DNA from 2 places in the Anaerostipes stercorihominis genome. Region 1 is predicted to be linked to the other one. Evidence: predicted binding sites of a transcription regulator. Region 1 holds the regulator's gene; the other holds the start of a gene.
What was found. The regulator Rex, encoded in region 1, represses fermentation and respiration genes when NADH is low (regulators of the CRP and FNR family bind a similar motif). The targets are predictions, from matches to a motif close to ATTGTTAANTANTTAACAAT.

Region 1 (8,148 bases):
AGATCTATGATCGCTGCGCTGTTGGAAACATGTTTTATGGGGATTTCGACTCCCCTTTCCGAGAGTTCTTTTACAAACCAATCAAATTTTTCCTCCTGTTTTGCAGCTGAACTTTTATTGGCTTCATCTGCGCAGGCAAAATGTGTAAAAATACCTTGAATCTTAAGATTCGGAAGTCTCGAAATCTTTTCAACGATCTGTACCGACTCTTCGGTAGGCTGAAACCCGATTCGGTTCATTCCCGTATCAACTTTAATATGAATTTTGGCATCTTTGCCCAGAGCCTGTGCAATCTTTGACAAGGACTCTGCCATTTCAAAACAAAAAACCGTAGGCTCAATATCATATTGAATCATAGAGCTGTACTGATATTCCGAAGTGTATCCCAAAATCAAAATGGGCTGTCGAATGCCATGATTGCGCAGTGTAATTCCCTCTTCCATAATGGCAACCGCAAAAGCGTCCGCTCCAATCTTATTCAGCGCTCTTGCCACAGGAACTGCTCCATGCCCATATCCGTCCGCCTTAATCACCGGCATAACCTTTACTTCCGGTCCCACAATTCGTTTCACTTCTCTCATATTATGACAAATTGCATCCAAGTCAATCACTGCATGCACTCGATAATACTGATTCATGTCTTCCTCCTGTAACATCCTTTATGTGATCTAAAATATCTGACGCAATCATGCTGTAGGCTCCTTTTTCTTCCCTGGCAGCATCTCCCGCCAAACCATGAAGATATACGCCTCTCACAGCTGCCTGATTTGGTGTCATTCCAGAACCAAGCAGTCCTGTAATCATTCCTGCCAAAACATCTCCGCTGCCTCCGGTTGCCATTCCGTGATTGCCGCTTTGATTCATATACAACCGTTTTTCTTCTTCTGCAACAACCGTTGCGGCGTCTTTTAAAACAGCTGTAGCATGAAAAATTTCCGAAATGCGCTCTGCCATCCGGCAAAAATCTTCCTGAATTTCTTCTCTTGTTACTCCGAGAAGTCTGGCAGCCTCCAAAACATGCGGGGTCAGCACCAATCCATGAGCATATGATAGATTCATTCGGTAACGGCTGATCAGATTCAATCCGTCGGCATCAATTACAAGCGGTACTTTCCCGTATTCCAAAAGAAATTGAAGCATCTCTTTTGCATCATCCGAAATACCGATTCCCGGTCCAAACAAAACACAATCACACCAGGATAAAGCTTCTTTGATTTCTTTATATTCTCCAAACAGACATTCCGGCAATCTCGTCTGAAGTACTCTGCGGTTTTCTCTGTGAGACAAGACCTTCACCAGCCCTGCGCCCATTCTAAGTACTGCCTCCGCTGCAAAGCAGGCGGCGCCTGACATTGTTTCATTGCCCGCAATGACCAGTACCTTTCCGTAAGTTCCCTTGTTGGAATAATTTTCTCTTTTGGGCATGAGATTCCGAGGATTTTCAAGCGTAAATGCCGTGGCATATTTTTGTATCGTTTGGTCATGAAAACCGATGGATGCCAATCTTGTATCTCCACAATAATCTCTCCCCGGATACAGCAAATGACCTCTCTTGAATCCGCCGAACGTCACGGTAGCATCCGCACGAACGGCACATCCCATAATTTTTCCGGTATCCCCATGAATCCCGGAAGGAATATCAATCGAGAGAACCCTCTTCCCTGAAACATTGATCTGCTCAATGATCTCTTCATATTCCCCTTTGATTTCTCTTGTCAGTCCCACTCCGAAAATTCCTTCAATCAACAGATCGTAAGAAGCAATCTCTGCCTGCCGCAAAAATTGATATCCGAGATTCTCTAAAATTTTCAACTGTAATTTCAGATCCTCCGATGCTTTTTCCAAATTCCCAACAATCATAACATCCACTGAATATTGTTGTTCCAAAAGAATTCTGGCTGTGGCCAATGCATCGCCGCCATTATTTCCAATTCCCGCAATCACCAAAATTCTGGCATCTCCATTTACGCAGGACATTGCACACTCAGCTACAGCTTGGGAGGCCCTCTCCATCAAAACCAGTCCGGGAATTTTAATTTTATGAATGGTTTCCCGATCAATATCCTGCATTTCCTGACTTTTCAATACATATTTCATTGTCGTTCTCCTATTACAAAGGCCTGTACCAATGCTTCCGTATTGGTAATGGAAACATGGATTTGTTCAATTCCAAGTTTTTGTGCCATTTCTTTTGCACGTCCACAAAGGCACACAAACGGCGCGCCTTTCTTGTCTCTTAAAACTTCAATCTCAAACGGTTCTACACCGAAAAAGCCGGTTCCAAATACTTTGGAAACGGCTTCTTTTACAGCAAAATTGCCGGCTAAAGTCGCAGCATTATTCTTTGCACAAACTAATTCTTTGGTTGTAAAAATTCTTTTGAGACCACTTTGTCTTGAAAGCATTGCTCTGATTCGCTCAATTTCCACAAGATCCGTTCCAATTCCGATGATCATCGTTTACATCTCACTCTCTTCCCGATTGTGAATATTGTAAGTCAGCGTCATCAGGCTTTCTGCCAAATGTACATTCTCCACCGTAACATTTTCCGGAAGATGCAAATCAATTGGGGCGAAATTCCAAAATCCTTTGATTCCCCATTCCGCCATCTTCCGGGCAATTCCCGGCGCCTGATCCTTCGGAATGGTGAGCGCTGCAATTTTAATATCATGGGTCTTAATAAAATTCTCCAATTCGTCCGTATCAAGAACTTTAACTCCCCGAACGGAAATTCCAATCAATTTTGGATTCACATCAAACAATGCCATCACCTTATATCCGTAATCTTCATTAAAAGACTGATAGTTGGCAAGAGCCTGCCCAAGATTTCCTGCTCCGACAATAATCATATCATTGCGCTGATCAAGCCCCAGAATCTTTCCGATCTCTGTATACAAATTGTCAACATTATATCCGTAGCCCTGCTGCCCAAATCCTCCAAAATTATTCAAATCCTGACGAATCTGGGACGCAGTTACCATCATCTGCTCACTTAACTCTTTTGAGGAAATTCTAGTGATATTTTTTGCCTTCAACGCGCCAAGATAGCGAAAATACCGTGGCAGGCGCTTTATAACTGCGGATGAAATATTCTTATCTGCGTTTCCCATCTGATTCCTCCAAACATTTATTCTGTTTCTATTATATAAGATTGTCTAATATCTGTCAATCTTTCTGCCATGAATCTATCCAAAATTTCTTGAACACTTCTACAGATTTTCAGTCTTTCGGAGGAAATGCCTTTTATTTTAGAGAAAAATATGATATTCTGAAAAATAGTGTCAATTACAACAAATCGTTGTAATATCTTATTTTTGAAAGGAGTTTTCTATGATTTTATCATGCCAGAATCTCTGCAAAACATTTGTCGAAAAGCCAGTTCTCAAAAATGTATCTTTTCATTTAAATGAAAATGACCGCCTGGCAATTATCGGATATAACGGTGCCGGAAAATCTACACTCTTAAAAATTTTAATTGGAGAACTTGGGGCAGACGAAGGCAATATTTCTATAAAAAAAGATACTTCCATCGGTTATCTTGCCCAACATCAGGAACATCAATTCCATCATACCATTTTTGACGAATTGCTTTCTGTTAAAAAGGATGTTATTTTGTTGGATGAAAAAATGCGCAGATATGAGCAGGAGATGAAAGATTTAACAGGAGATGCCCTGGAACAAAAAATGAATCAATACACGCAGGCTACCCACCAATTTGAACAGATGAATGGCTTTGCCTATAAAAGTGAGATCACCGGAATATTAAAAGGTCTTGGATTCTCAGAAGAAGATTTTAACAAACAGATCAACACCCTTTCCGGCGGACAAAGAACGCGTGTTGCACTGGGAAAACTGCTTCTGAAAAATCCAGATGTACTTTTGTTGGATGAACCGACAAACCATTTGGATGTCGCATCCATTCGATGGCTGGAAACTTATCTTTCTCATTATAAAGGCGCCGTCATCATCGTTTCTCATGACCGCTATTTTCTAGACAAAATTGTCAATAAGGTTATGGAAATTGAGTTTGGTAAATCCATGCTTTTTGATGGAAACTATACAGCATTTATTGAAAAACGAAATCAAATCAAAGCAATTCGGCTGAAAGAATATAAAAACCAGCAGCAGGAAATAAAACATCAGCAAGAAGTCATCCAGAAATTAAAGCGATTCAATCGGGAGAAATCCATCCGCAGAGCTGAGAGCAGAGAAAAAGCTTTAGAAAAAATCGAAGTTCTGGAAAAACCTATGGACTATAACGCTGACATGCGCCTTTCCATTGAGCCGGAAACGATCAGCGGAAACGATGTCTTAAGTTTAAAAGATGTCGCTAAATCTTTTAATTCAAAATCTTTATTTCAAAAAATCAGCGCTGACATTTTTCGGGGAGAACGGGTTGCACTGATTGGTCCAAACGGAACCGGAAAAACTACCCTGTTAAAAATCATCTGTAAAAAGGTCAGAAAAAATGAGGGGATCATCCAACTCGGCGCCGGTGTCACCATCGGATATTACGATCAGGCTCAGGATAATTTAGATTCATCCAAAACTATTTTTGACGAAATTTCTGATTCTTATCCTGATCTGACCAATACAAAAATCAGAAATACCCTGGCAGCGTTTCTATTTTACGGAGAAGATGTGTTTCGTCCGATTTCTTCTTTAAGCGGCGGAGAAAAAGGTCGTGTATCCCTTGCAAAATTGATGCTCTCCCATGCAAATTTTTTGATTCTTGACGAACCTACCAATCATTTAGATATTCATTCCAAAGAAATTTTGGAAACTGCAATGAATGCCTATACCGGTACAATCTTGTATGTATCGCATGACCGTTACTTTATAAACAAAACCGCAACCAGAGTTTTGGAAATTTCCGATCACGGATTGAATTCTTATCCAGGCAACTATCAGGATTATCTCCTCCAAAAGGAAAAAGAGAACAACACAAAACAGGAAGAAGCTCCAAAACCGGAAACAGTTACTGCATCAAAAGTCAGCTGGCAGCAGCAAAAAGAAGAACAGGCCAAACAGCGAAAAAAAGAGAATCGCTTAAAAAAAGTGGAGGAAGAAATTTCCAAGCTGGAAGAAACACAGGAACATTTAAATCTGCAAATGTCTTTGCCAGAAAACTCCACAAACTCTAAAAAACTCATAGAGCTGGGAAACCAGCACGCATTGATTACCGATTCTTTGGAAAAACTCTATGAAGAATGGGAAACTCTTTGCTAATTTCTATCAAAGAGATTATAATAGTAACTATAGGATGAAAACAAATTAGGAGGTTTATATGAAATTAATATCCTTTGTTGTACCTTGTTACAACTCTCAGGAATATATGCGTCATTGTATTGATACCTTATTGATCGGAGGAGATCAGGTTGAAATTTTAATTATCAACGACGGTTCCTCAGACCATACTGCTGACATTGCGGAAGAATACGAAAAGAAATATCCGAATATATGTCGTGCCATTCATCAGGAAAACAAAGGACACGGCGGCGCTGTCAACACCGGAATTGCCAATGCCAAGGGCATTTATTTAAAAGTCGTAGACAGCGACGATTGGGTCAATGAATATGCTTATGGTGAAATTCTGGACACCTTATCCAACTTTTACAGCCAGGGGACAGTTCTGGACATGCTTCTGTCTAACTATGTGTATGAAAAGCAGGGCGTTAAAAGAAAAACGGTTATCCATTACCGTCATGCCATTCCAAAAGAAAGAGTCTTTTGCTGGGATGAAGTCGGACGTTTTCCAGTCAGTCAATATATTTTAATGCACTCTGTGATCTACCGCACCGCTCTGCTCCATGAATGTCAGTTAGAATTGCCGGAACATACATTTTACGTAGATAATATTTATGTATTCAAACCTCTTCCATATGTCAAAACCATGTATTATTTGGACGTTAATTTTTATCGATATTTTATCGGACGAGATGACCAGTCTGTTAATGAAGCCAATATGATCAAACGAATCGACCAGCAATTTAAGGTAACCTATCTTATGATTGATTATCTTTCAGAATTTGACATTGTCAGCAAACCTCTTGCCCGTTATATGAGACACTATCTCTCCATTATTATGTGTATTTCTTCTGTGATCGCCGTGAAATCCGGAACAAAAGAGCATTTAAAGATGAAGAAAGAGCTCTGGAGATATCTCTATAAGAAAAATAAACGTCTCTATCGAAAAATCCGACACAGTATTACCGGATATGCCGTAAATCTTCCGGGATACGGCGGAAGAAAAGCAACCATCGGAATGTACAAAGCTGCTCGAAAATTTATCGGATTCAATTAAATGAAAAAACATCTCATTGAAAAACCATGCTCACTGCAGCTGTTGTCAAACGAGATGTTTTTTATTTATTCAAAAAATCATGTTTTTTAAGAGATAAGCCCTCGGATTTTCAAATATTCCATAATGACTTTCAAACACCCCTCGGTTCCAAGAATTCCCTGATCCAGGCACAATTCATAGCCATTGGACATTCCCCAAATTTCATTGGTGTAATATTTGTGAAATTCAAACCTCTTGGCATCCTCATCTTCCATTTCTTTTTCTGCCTGCTTTTTAGATAATCCCATCGCTCCCATAAGATTTTTTCTACGGATTTCTTTGCTTCCATGAAGAAAAATCCTGACAGTATTCGGTCTGCCGCAAAACAGATAATTCCCACAGCTGTCCATAACAATTCCACCTCTGTCCTCAATCACTCTTTTTATAATTTCAAACGGTACTTGGTTGATGTGCGTAAGATTTTCTCTCATGGCGATGGCATATAACAGACTATTGATTTGTCGGTCATGGTAAAAAGCGTTTAGCTCATCATAGTCTCTGGTTCCTTTGACTGCATCCAACAGACTTTCCTTATCATAGATCGGCAGACAAAGCTTTTCTTTTAACGCATCTGCAATCCTTTTTCCCATGGTCCCATGCTCTCTTCCAATGGTAATGATTAATTCTTTCGCTTCCTCCATACAATTCTCCCTTCCTTATTCTCACTCTCTAAATCAAAGGTGCAAAAAATGATACCATAACAACGGTCAAAACTCCTGATACCGCAACCGCAAGACTGCTCATCGCTCCTTCTACCGGCCCCATTTCCATCGCCTTTGCTGTTCCAATGGCATGAGAAGCCGTTCCCAGCGCCAACCCCTTTGCCAGCGGATTATGAATTCGGAATATACGAAATACGCCATCTGCAATCACATTTCCCAGAATTCCTGTAAGAATAATCACAGCAACTGTAATTGTTACAATTCCGTCAAACTCCTGCGAAATCCCAATTCCAATTGCCGTGGTAATTGATTTGGGAAGCAGTGTAACATAGAGCTGGTGATTGAAAGAAAATAATTTTGAAAGTACAAAAATTCCACCCAGACTGGAAAGTGTTCCGGCAAAAATCCCACATATCACCGCCAATAAATTTTTTCTAAGAAGATTTAATTGCTCATAAAGCGGCACTGCCAGACAAACCGTTGCCGGTGTTAAAAGATATGATACGTATTTGGCACTTTCATTATATACGGTATATTCCACATGCAGCGCCTTTAATAAAACAATTACAATCACAACTGCGATCAATAGCGGATTTAAAATCGCCACAGCAAACTTACGTTTCAGAACAAGTCCGATCTCGTAAGCAATCAGACTAAGAGCAGCTCCCAAAAACAGGGAAGTCCGAAACAATTCATTCATTTTTCGTCCCCCTTTTTGCAACGACTGTCTGCGATACCCGTCCGGCAACTGCCATTACAACAATGGTAATGACAACGGTGACGACTGATACGGGAAGAAGCACTGCTTTCAGCGCATCCCATGAATCCATCAATCCCACCGCAGCAGGTATAAACATTACCGGCATAATCTCAATCAAAAAAAACGCCGCGTCTTTTACCTGATTCAGTGCAACCACTCCGGTGCCGAGGCAGACCAGCATAAGGATCAATCCATATACACTGGCGGGAATCGGAAATGGCAGAAATACTTTTAAACTCTCACCCAAAAAAGATATTAAAATAATTAACATAAATTGTCTCAAAAATTTCATAAACTCCTCCAGTCTCTTCTCTCGTAGTTCTATTTTTGTCTCATTTTTTTCATTTTCACGTATTCTATCATAAGAAATATTAGGAGAACAC
Region 2 (8,148 bases), on a different contig from region 1:
TTCCTGTTTTACCATTCGGCTATTTGAAAGTTCCTTAGCAAAAAAGAAGATATTTTTCTTTATATCCCACAAAAACAAATGGTCATTTGTTGATTCATTTAAAAATATCAGCATTTTATAATAATCATTGAATTGTTTCTTCTGCATATCGATCAAATATCCCATATTTATCTGTGCTGACTTCTACCGGTCAGACATTCCTCCTTAATTTTTCTTTCATTATACTACATTTTCCATTTTTCATCATCTGAAAATTCTCTTTCCAGCAGCCCTTTTCTATAGAATTCACCTTTGATCCATGATAAACCGGAAACAACATTTTATATAATCTATAATATAGTCGGATTCTTTTATCTATTTATTTTCATATGATTGTAAGTTTTCTGGATGCCGAATATATTGTGGCAGCCAATGATCCTGTTGGACATGGCAAAACTGCCATGATGAATGATATCTGGGGAGACTGGAGTGATGCCGGCTGTCATACAATGACGGAGGATGTACATACCTTCCATAACCTTGTATGTGAAAAATATCCAGATCTTCCTTATTTCTTATTTGGTCACAGTATAGGATCTTTTATCACCCAAGATTATGCAGCAAAATACGGAGATGATCTGACCGGAATTACCATTTGCGGCACCGCCGGAATCTTTCGCGGAGTAAAAGAGATGGAATCCACTCTTGACAATGTTGTTAGAGAAGGAAAAGAGAAAGATTCTGATCCGCAATTCACCGCTGACTTGATTGGATAGATGTGTGAACGCTGCAAAAACGTACAAATCGGAAATGAATGGATTTGTGCGGACCCTTATGTTCAGATCGACCATGCCCAGGATCCTTTTGATGCCTTTACCAAACCAACAACAAAGGTTTATTCCGGCTCTCGTCATGAAATTCATAACGATGCCCACATTAAAAATGAAGTAGAAGCAAGCATCCTTGAATTTATAAATGCTCTTCTTGTCTCTTAGTCTGCACTGCAGACAAAAATCAGTCCCGCAGGTATACATTCCATACACTTGCGGGACTGATTACATTCAAATCAAATTATTTATAATTTACAATTTTCCCAAAATCCGGTTTTAATGAAGCGCCGCCAACTAATCCACCATCAATATCCGGCTGAGCAAATAATTCCGGTGCGCTGTCTGCTGATACAGATCCGCCATACTGGATGCGAATTGCTTCTGCTGTTGCATCATCATATACTTCTGCAATGCATGCACGAATTGCTGCACAAACTTCCTGAGCCTGTTCTGTTGTTGCAACTTTACCTGTCCCAATTGCCCAGATTGGTTCATACGCAATCACTGCTGTTTTTGCCTGATCCGCAGTAACTCCCTGAAATGCAATTTTAATCTGCTGACGAACAAAGTCAATGGTTACTCCCTGTTCTCTCTGTGCCAAGGTTTCTCCGCAGCAAACAATTGGTGTAATTCCATGCTCAAAAGCTTTTAACACTTTTTTGTTCACAGTCTCATCTGTCTCTGCGAAGTATTCTCTTCTCTCAGAATGTCCAAGAATTACATATTTTACTCCCAAATCAGTTAACATATTTGGAGCAATTTCCCCAGTGTAAGCACCGCTCTCTTCAAAATACATATTTTCTGCACCGATTGCAATGTTGCTTCCCTCTGCTGCCTCAATTGCTGCCGGGATATCAATTGCCGGTACACAACATACTACATCTGAAGTTTCACTAGCCACCAAAGGCTTTAATTCTTCAATTAATGCCTTTGCCTCGCTAGGAGTTTTGTTCATTTTCCAGTTTCCCGCTACGATTGTTTTACGCATAAAACTTATCCTTCTTTCTTAAATATAATATCATTTCCTCTGCATTTTCGTTTGCAAAATACTCAATACCTATTTGTCATTGGCTGCAACAACACCTGGAAGATCTTTTCCTTCTAAGAATTCAAGAGATGCTCCGCCGCCAGTTGAGATATGTGTCATCTTATCTCCAAATCCCAGCTGATTCACTGCCGCTGCAGAGTCTCCTCCGCCAATAATTGTTGTCGCTTCTGTCTCAGCTAAAGATTCTGCTACCGCGATGGTTCCTTTTGCCAGAATTGGATTTTCAAATACTCCCATCGGACCATTCCATACAACTGTCTTTGCGGATTTTACTGCGTCTGCAAATTTTGCTGCTGTTTCCGTTCCGATATCTAATCCCATCATGTCTGCAGGAATTTCATTGGATGGTACAACAGATACTTCAATTTCAGCGTCAATTGGATTTGGGAAATCTTTTGCAATGGTAGTATCCACCGGAAGGAAAAGATTCTTTCCTAATTTTTCTGCTTTTTCCATCATTTCTTTACAATAATCAATCTTTTCATCATCTACCAAAGAGGTTCCGACTTCATATCCTTTTGCTTTCAAGAAAGTATAAGCCATTCCGCCGCCGATAATCAACGTATCGCATTTTTCCAATAAATTATCAATAACTTTTAATTTATCCGCAACCTTTGCTCCGCCTAAGATGGCGACCATCGGTCTTTCAGGATTGTTTACAGCATTTCCCAGGAAATCAATTTCTTTCTGCATCAAATATCCAACCACTGCGGTATCAACATATTCTGTAACACCCACGTTAGAACAATGCGCTCTATGAGCAGTACCGAAAGCATCATTTACAAAGATGTCACACAGACTTGCAAGATCTTTGCTGAATGCCTCCCCATTCTTTGTTTCTTCTGCTCTATAACGAGTATTTTGAAGAAGAACCACTTCTCCGTCTTTCATCTCTGCAACTGCTACTTTTGCATTCTCCCCTACAACATTATCATCCGCAGCAAATTTCACTTCCTGCTCTAATAATTCGCTTAAACGAGAGGCAACCGGCGCAAGAGATAATTCTGGTTTCGGCTCTCCTTTTGGTTTTCCTAAATGTGAGCAAAGAATCACTTTTCCACCGTCAGCAATCAACTTCTTAATTGTCGGAAGCGCTGCAACCAGACGATTTTCATCCGTAATCTGCCCGTCTTTCAAAGGTACGTTGAAATCGCAGCGTACTAAGACTTTCTTTCCGGCTACATTAATGTCATCTACAGATTTTTTATTTAACATGTTTTGTATTTCCTCCTAAGATTCTATATCTCTCAGCTTTTCGTTGTGGATGCCAACATCTCGGGCAATCCCGGACTTTGGCTCATCCGCTATCACAAAAAGGGGGCCGGTCCAAACAGACCGGACCCCCAGTTGAGTCTTATCACACTGTAATAAATACAGGCTTGTCCTCATTCTAATATCAAATTAAGCTAATTCAGCAAAATATTTGATTGTTCTTACCATCTGGCTTGTGTAAGAGTTTTCATTGTCATACCAAGATACAACCTGAACCTCTGTTGTTCCGTTCTCTAATGGGAGAACCATTGTCTGTGTAGCATCAAATAAAGAACCATATCTCATACCAACAATATCACTGGATACGATTTCATCTGTATTATATCCAAAAGATTCTGTAGCTGCTGCTTTCATTGCTGCGTTAATTTCATCAACTGTTACATTTCCTTCAACAACAGCTGTTAAAATTGTTGTAGATCCTGTAGGAGTTGGAACACGCTGAGCAGCTCCGATTAATTTTCCGTTTAATTCTGGAATAACAAGCCCGATTGCTTTTGCAGCACCTGTAGAGTTTGGTACAATGTTCACTGCTGCTGCACGAGATCTTCTTAAATCTCCTTTTCTCTGTGGTCCGTCAAGAGTCATCTGATCTCCTGTGTAAGCATGAATTGTACACATAATTCCAGATTTAATCTTAGCAAGATCATTAAGAGCTTTTGCCATAGGTGCTAAGCAGTTTGTTGTACAAGAAGCTGCAGAAATTACTGTATCTTCAGCTTTCAGTTCATCATGGTTTACATTGTAAACGATTGTTGGAAGATCATTTCCTGCTGGCGCAGAGATAACAACCTTTCTAGCTCCTGCTTCAATATGAGCAGATGCTTTTTCTTTTGATGTATAGAATCCTGTACACTCAAGAACAACATCTACACCAATTTCTCCCCAAGGAAGTTTTGCAGCATCAGCTTCAGCATAAATTTTGATTTCTGTTCCGTCAACGATGATAGAGTCATCTGTTGCTTCTACTTTGTCAGCTAATGCATATGTTCCCTGTGAAGAATCATATTTTAACAGGTGCGCAAGCATCTTTGGAGATGTTAAATCGTTGATTGCTACAACTTCATATCCTTCTGCTCCGAACATCTGTCTGAATGCAAGACGTCCAATACGTCCAAATCCATTAATTGCTACTTTAACTGCCATCTCAATTCCTCCTAAGTCTTGATTAATTAATTTGATGGATTTGCCAATTCTGTTAATCTATTGACAAACTTCTTCTTTATTTTAAACAATACTGCTAAAAAATTCAAGAGAATTTTAGTATTTTTATCATGTATACAATAAAATATTTTTGTACAATTTCACCAAAAATTCTTCTGATTCTTCAACACATTGAATAAAACAATTTCCATATTTTGCAAATTCCCTGTGTCAATGTTTTTTTAGTTTTCCTCATTTTGATCTAAAATATACCTGGCGATGGAATCCGCATATCCGGAGATTCTTTCCATACTGGAAACAATATCGAGAAAATAAACACCGGCTTCCGGCGCGCAATTTCCCTGCTTCATCCTCTGAATATGCTTTTTGCGAATTTGCTTTTTCATTTTTAAAACTTCTCTTGCATATGCAATGGCCTGATTTGCCTTTTCTGTATCATCATATCCGATGGCCTGGATCGCAGCCTCCAAAGCTCCCCTTACATTCTGATTCATATCTTCCAGTTCCTTGACAGCTCCTTCTGTAATCTTTGCATCCAGATCCTTCAGATGTTGAAGATATCCCGCAATATTTTCAACATGATCTCCGGCGCGTTCTATATCCGTAATTGAATCAAAAAGATTATTTACGACTTTGATTTCTTTTTCTGTCAAAGCCAGATGGCTGATTTTAATCAGATATTCTGTAATCATCGGCTCTAAATGATTGATAACCTGCTCGTCCTGATGCACTTTTTCAATCTTTTTTTGCCTTGGATGCTCACTGACGGATTCTTTTGCAATCCTTCCCAGATTCTTTAACACAATTTCTCCCATTCTTACGACTTCTTTCACCGCATTCTCCACAGCAAACGCCGGTGTTTCAAGAATACGTGGGTCTAAATGTCTCAATACTTTTTCTTCTGGTTCTTCCTCGTCCTCATCTTCTGCCGGCTCCTCCCGGATAATCAGCCCCGAGAGCTTGACCAGTGCATTTGCAAACGGGAACAAAAGAATGGTGACCGAAATATTAAAAATCGAATGGAAGATAGAAATTTGCGTACTTGTAATGTGCTGCATCGCCAAATCGTTAAAAATTCCAAAGAAAATTGTCATAATCACACCATAAACAGCAGCTCCGATCACATTAAAACTCAAATGAATCACCGCCGCTCTCTTTGCAGTTTTGTTTGCCCCGGCGCTTGATAAAATTGCTGTAACGCATGTTCCGATATTCTGTCCCAAAGTAATAAAAATTGCAGATCTCCAATTCACAATTCCCCGCATTGCCAACGTCTGTAAAATCCCCACGGAAGCAGAGGAACTCTGAATGATCGCCGTCACAACAGCTCCAACCAAGATTCCCAAAAACGGATTATTTCCCAGAACCTGAAATGCCTTATAAAAAATCGGACTGTCCTGATATACCTCAATAGATCCTGACATTGCAGAAAGCCCAATAAATAAAATTCCGAAGCCCACTGCAATTTCTGCTTTCTGAGTCAGTCTCTGCCGATTGGAAAACGTTAAAATAAAAGCTCCGATTCCCAAAATAAACGGCGCAAAAAAGTCCGGCTTCAAGGCTCCTGCCCACTCATTTGCCGACACCAGCCATGAGGTAATGGTTGTTCCTACATTTGCACCCATAATCACACCGGCTGCCTGAGTCAAATTCATAATTCCGGCATTTACAAAACCAACAATCATAACCGTTGTTGCAGATGAACTTTGAATGATTGCCGTCACCAAGGCGCCAATCAAAACACCCAAAATTCGATTGTTTGTCAGATACCCCAACAAATCTCTCATTTTATTTCCCGCTGCCTTCTGAAGTCCGGATGCCATAATCTCCATTCCATAAAGGAACATTCCCAATCCGCCTATGAACGCAAATAAATTTCCCACATGTGTTAACGTATTCATTCTTAATCCTCCTGTGTTTATAAATCAATTTTAACAAACCCTCCGTAAGATGAAAAGAACTTTTTACAAAGATATTCCTTTTTGTTTACATTTGTATCATAATATAGAGGAGAAGAGTTTTTCACGATCCTGTTGTAAACCATCCAAAAGAAAAGGAGTTTATTTATGCTACAAGCAGATTACCATTTACACAGCAGTTTTTCTTCAGATTCTCAAGCTTCCATGGAATCTATGATTCATGAAGCAATCCGGAGAGGAATGAAAACCATCTGTTTTACAGAACATCACGATATTGGATATCCGGAAAATCCAGATCATCTGGATTTTCTGCTGGATCTTCCATCCTACAAGGAATGTTTTCTTCAAATGAAGGAAACATATAAACAGCAAATTGAGTTATGCTTCGGCATTGAACTAGGACTCATGCCGCAGACGTTAAATGAATGCCGAGAATTTGCACACAGAGAAAATTTTGACTTTATTATTGGTTCTACTCACATTATAGATGCTATGGACCCCTATGAACCCTGTTATTTTGAGACTTACCCTCTCAAGCAAGGACTTCAAAAATATTTTGAACATATTCTTACCAATGTCTCTTCCTTCTATGATTATTGTGTTTATGGACACTTAGATTATGCAGCAAGATATATAAAAGATAAGAATTTCCAATTTTCCTATAAAGATTACGGAGACCTTCTGGATGAAATTTTACAAACAATCATTGAAAATGGAAAAGGAATTGAAGTAAATACTGCGGGATTAAAATACGGTATGTCTGATCCCAATCCGCATCATGAGATTTTGCAGCGTTATCTGGAGCTTGGAGGTGAAATTCTTACCATTGGCTCCGATGGACATTGTCCGCAGCATATGGCATATGATTTTCAAAAAATTCCAGAATATTTAAAACACCTCGGATTTCAATACTACACGATTTTCCGTGAGCAAAAAGCCTATTTTGAAAAACTATAAAACAGACGGTGGCGAATTTTTATTTTTCACCACCGTCTGCCTCTTAATTTAAAATCCCCGCATCCATTCGGATTTCAAATGAATATTTCCCTGAATTGCCTCATCCAGAAGTCCTATCATAGCATCTCGATCCTCATTTAATGTTCCGCGCAGATTTACGTAGTTCGACGCATGATTGGACCGGAAAATACATCCCGGACAATCCATATGTTTTAACATTTCTTTGGTTTCAACTAAAACGTCATAAGGTGTCAACAGTTGAAATTTCCCCTTGCGAACTTCTTCTGCCAAAGGCAGATCCTCTTCGATCATAAGCGTCAGGAGTCCAATATAGTCTGGTTTCATCTGAGAAAGAACTTTTCCGGTATCTATCGCATGCTCTCTCCACAGCTTCCGGCCCCCCAGTCCTGAAATTGCAGTTACCGAAAGCCGAATCCCAGCTTCATGAATTTTATCGGCTGCCTGTATCATTTCATCAGGAGCTGCGCCTTTCTTCATAAATTCCAAAACTTCTGCATTTCCAGATTCTAATCCCATATAGATCATAGACAACCCCAGTTTTTGAAGCCTTTTTAATTCTTCCTGTTTTTTTATCAAAACACTCCGGGGAGAACCATAGGCTGTCACTTGTGTACATTCGGGGAAATGTTCCTGAATAAACAACAGAATTTTTTCCAGGTAATCCATTCTGCAAATCAGAGCATCTCCGTCCGCCAAAAAAATTTTTTTCACCATGCGGTATTTTGCTCTTGCCTCTGAAAAATCAGCTAATATCTCTTCCAGCTTCCGCATGCGAAACTGTTTTTCTTTGTACATATTACAAAAAATACAATCATTTTGACTGCATCCAATCGTCACCTGAATAATCAAACTATACGCCTCACTGGGCGGTCTGTAAACGGCTCCTTCATATCTCATAACGATCCCAACTTTCTTTTCATATTTCCTTTTCTAAGGATTTTTTCTATGATTTTATTATACC

Region 2: a site for Rex is predicted at 4,321-4,340, ahead of gap (type I glyceraldehyde-3-phosphate dehydrogenase). Genes of this name have one in related genera too.

What each region holds. Positions count from the first base shown of each region.
Region 1 is NZ_BAAJCL010000005.1:17,338-25,485, forward strand. Features, by position in the region: gene alr (alanine racemase) at 1-638, opposite strand, end outside; gene AC27EF_RS06840 (NAD(P)H-hydrate dehydratase) at 604-2,097, opposite strand; gene acpS (holo-ACP synthase) at 2,094-2,456, opposite strand; gene AC27EF_RS06850 (redox-sensing transcriptional repressor Rex) at 2,460-3,110, opposite strand; gene AC27EF_RS06855 (ABC-F family ATP-binding cassette domain-containing protein) at 3,331-5,229, shown strand; gene AC27EF_RS06860 (glycosyltransferase family 2 protein) at 5,288-6,304, shown strand; gene AC27EF_RS06865 (cytidylate kinase-like family protein) at 6,391-6,984, opposite strand; gene AC27EF_RS06870 (LrgB family protein) at 7,013-7,705, opposite strand; gene AC27EF_RS06875 (CidA/LrgA family protein) at 7,698-8,057, opposite strand.
Region 2 is NZ_BAAJCL010000023.1:10,927-19,074, forward strand. Features, by position in the region: gene AC27EF_RS13295 (diguanylate cyclase domain-containing protein) at 1-147, opposite strand, end outside; gene AC27EF_RS13300 (alpha/beta hydrolase) at 369-755, shown strand; gene AC27EF_RS13305 (hypothetical protein) at 756-974, shown strand; gene tpiA (triose-phosphate isomerase) at 1,051-1,797, opposite strand; gene AC27EF_RS13315 (phosphoglycerate kinase) at 1,867-3,072, opposite strand; gene gap (type I glyceraldehyde-3-phosphate dehydrogenase) at 3,259-4,272, opposite strand; gene AC27EF_RS13325 (Na/Pi cotransporter family protein) at 4,512-6,191, opposite strand; gene AC27EF_RS13330 (histidinol-phosphatase HisJ family protein) at 6,357-7,166, shown strand; gene AC27EF_RS13335 (radical SAM protein) at 7,215-8,084, opposite strand.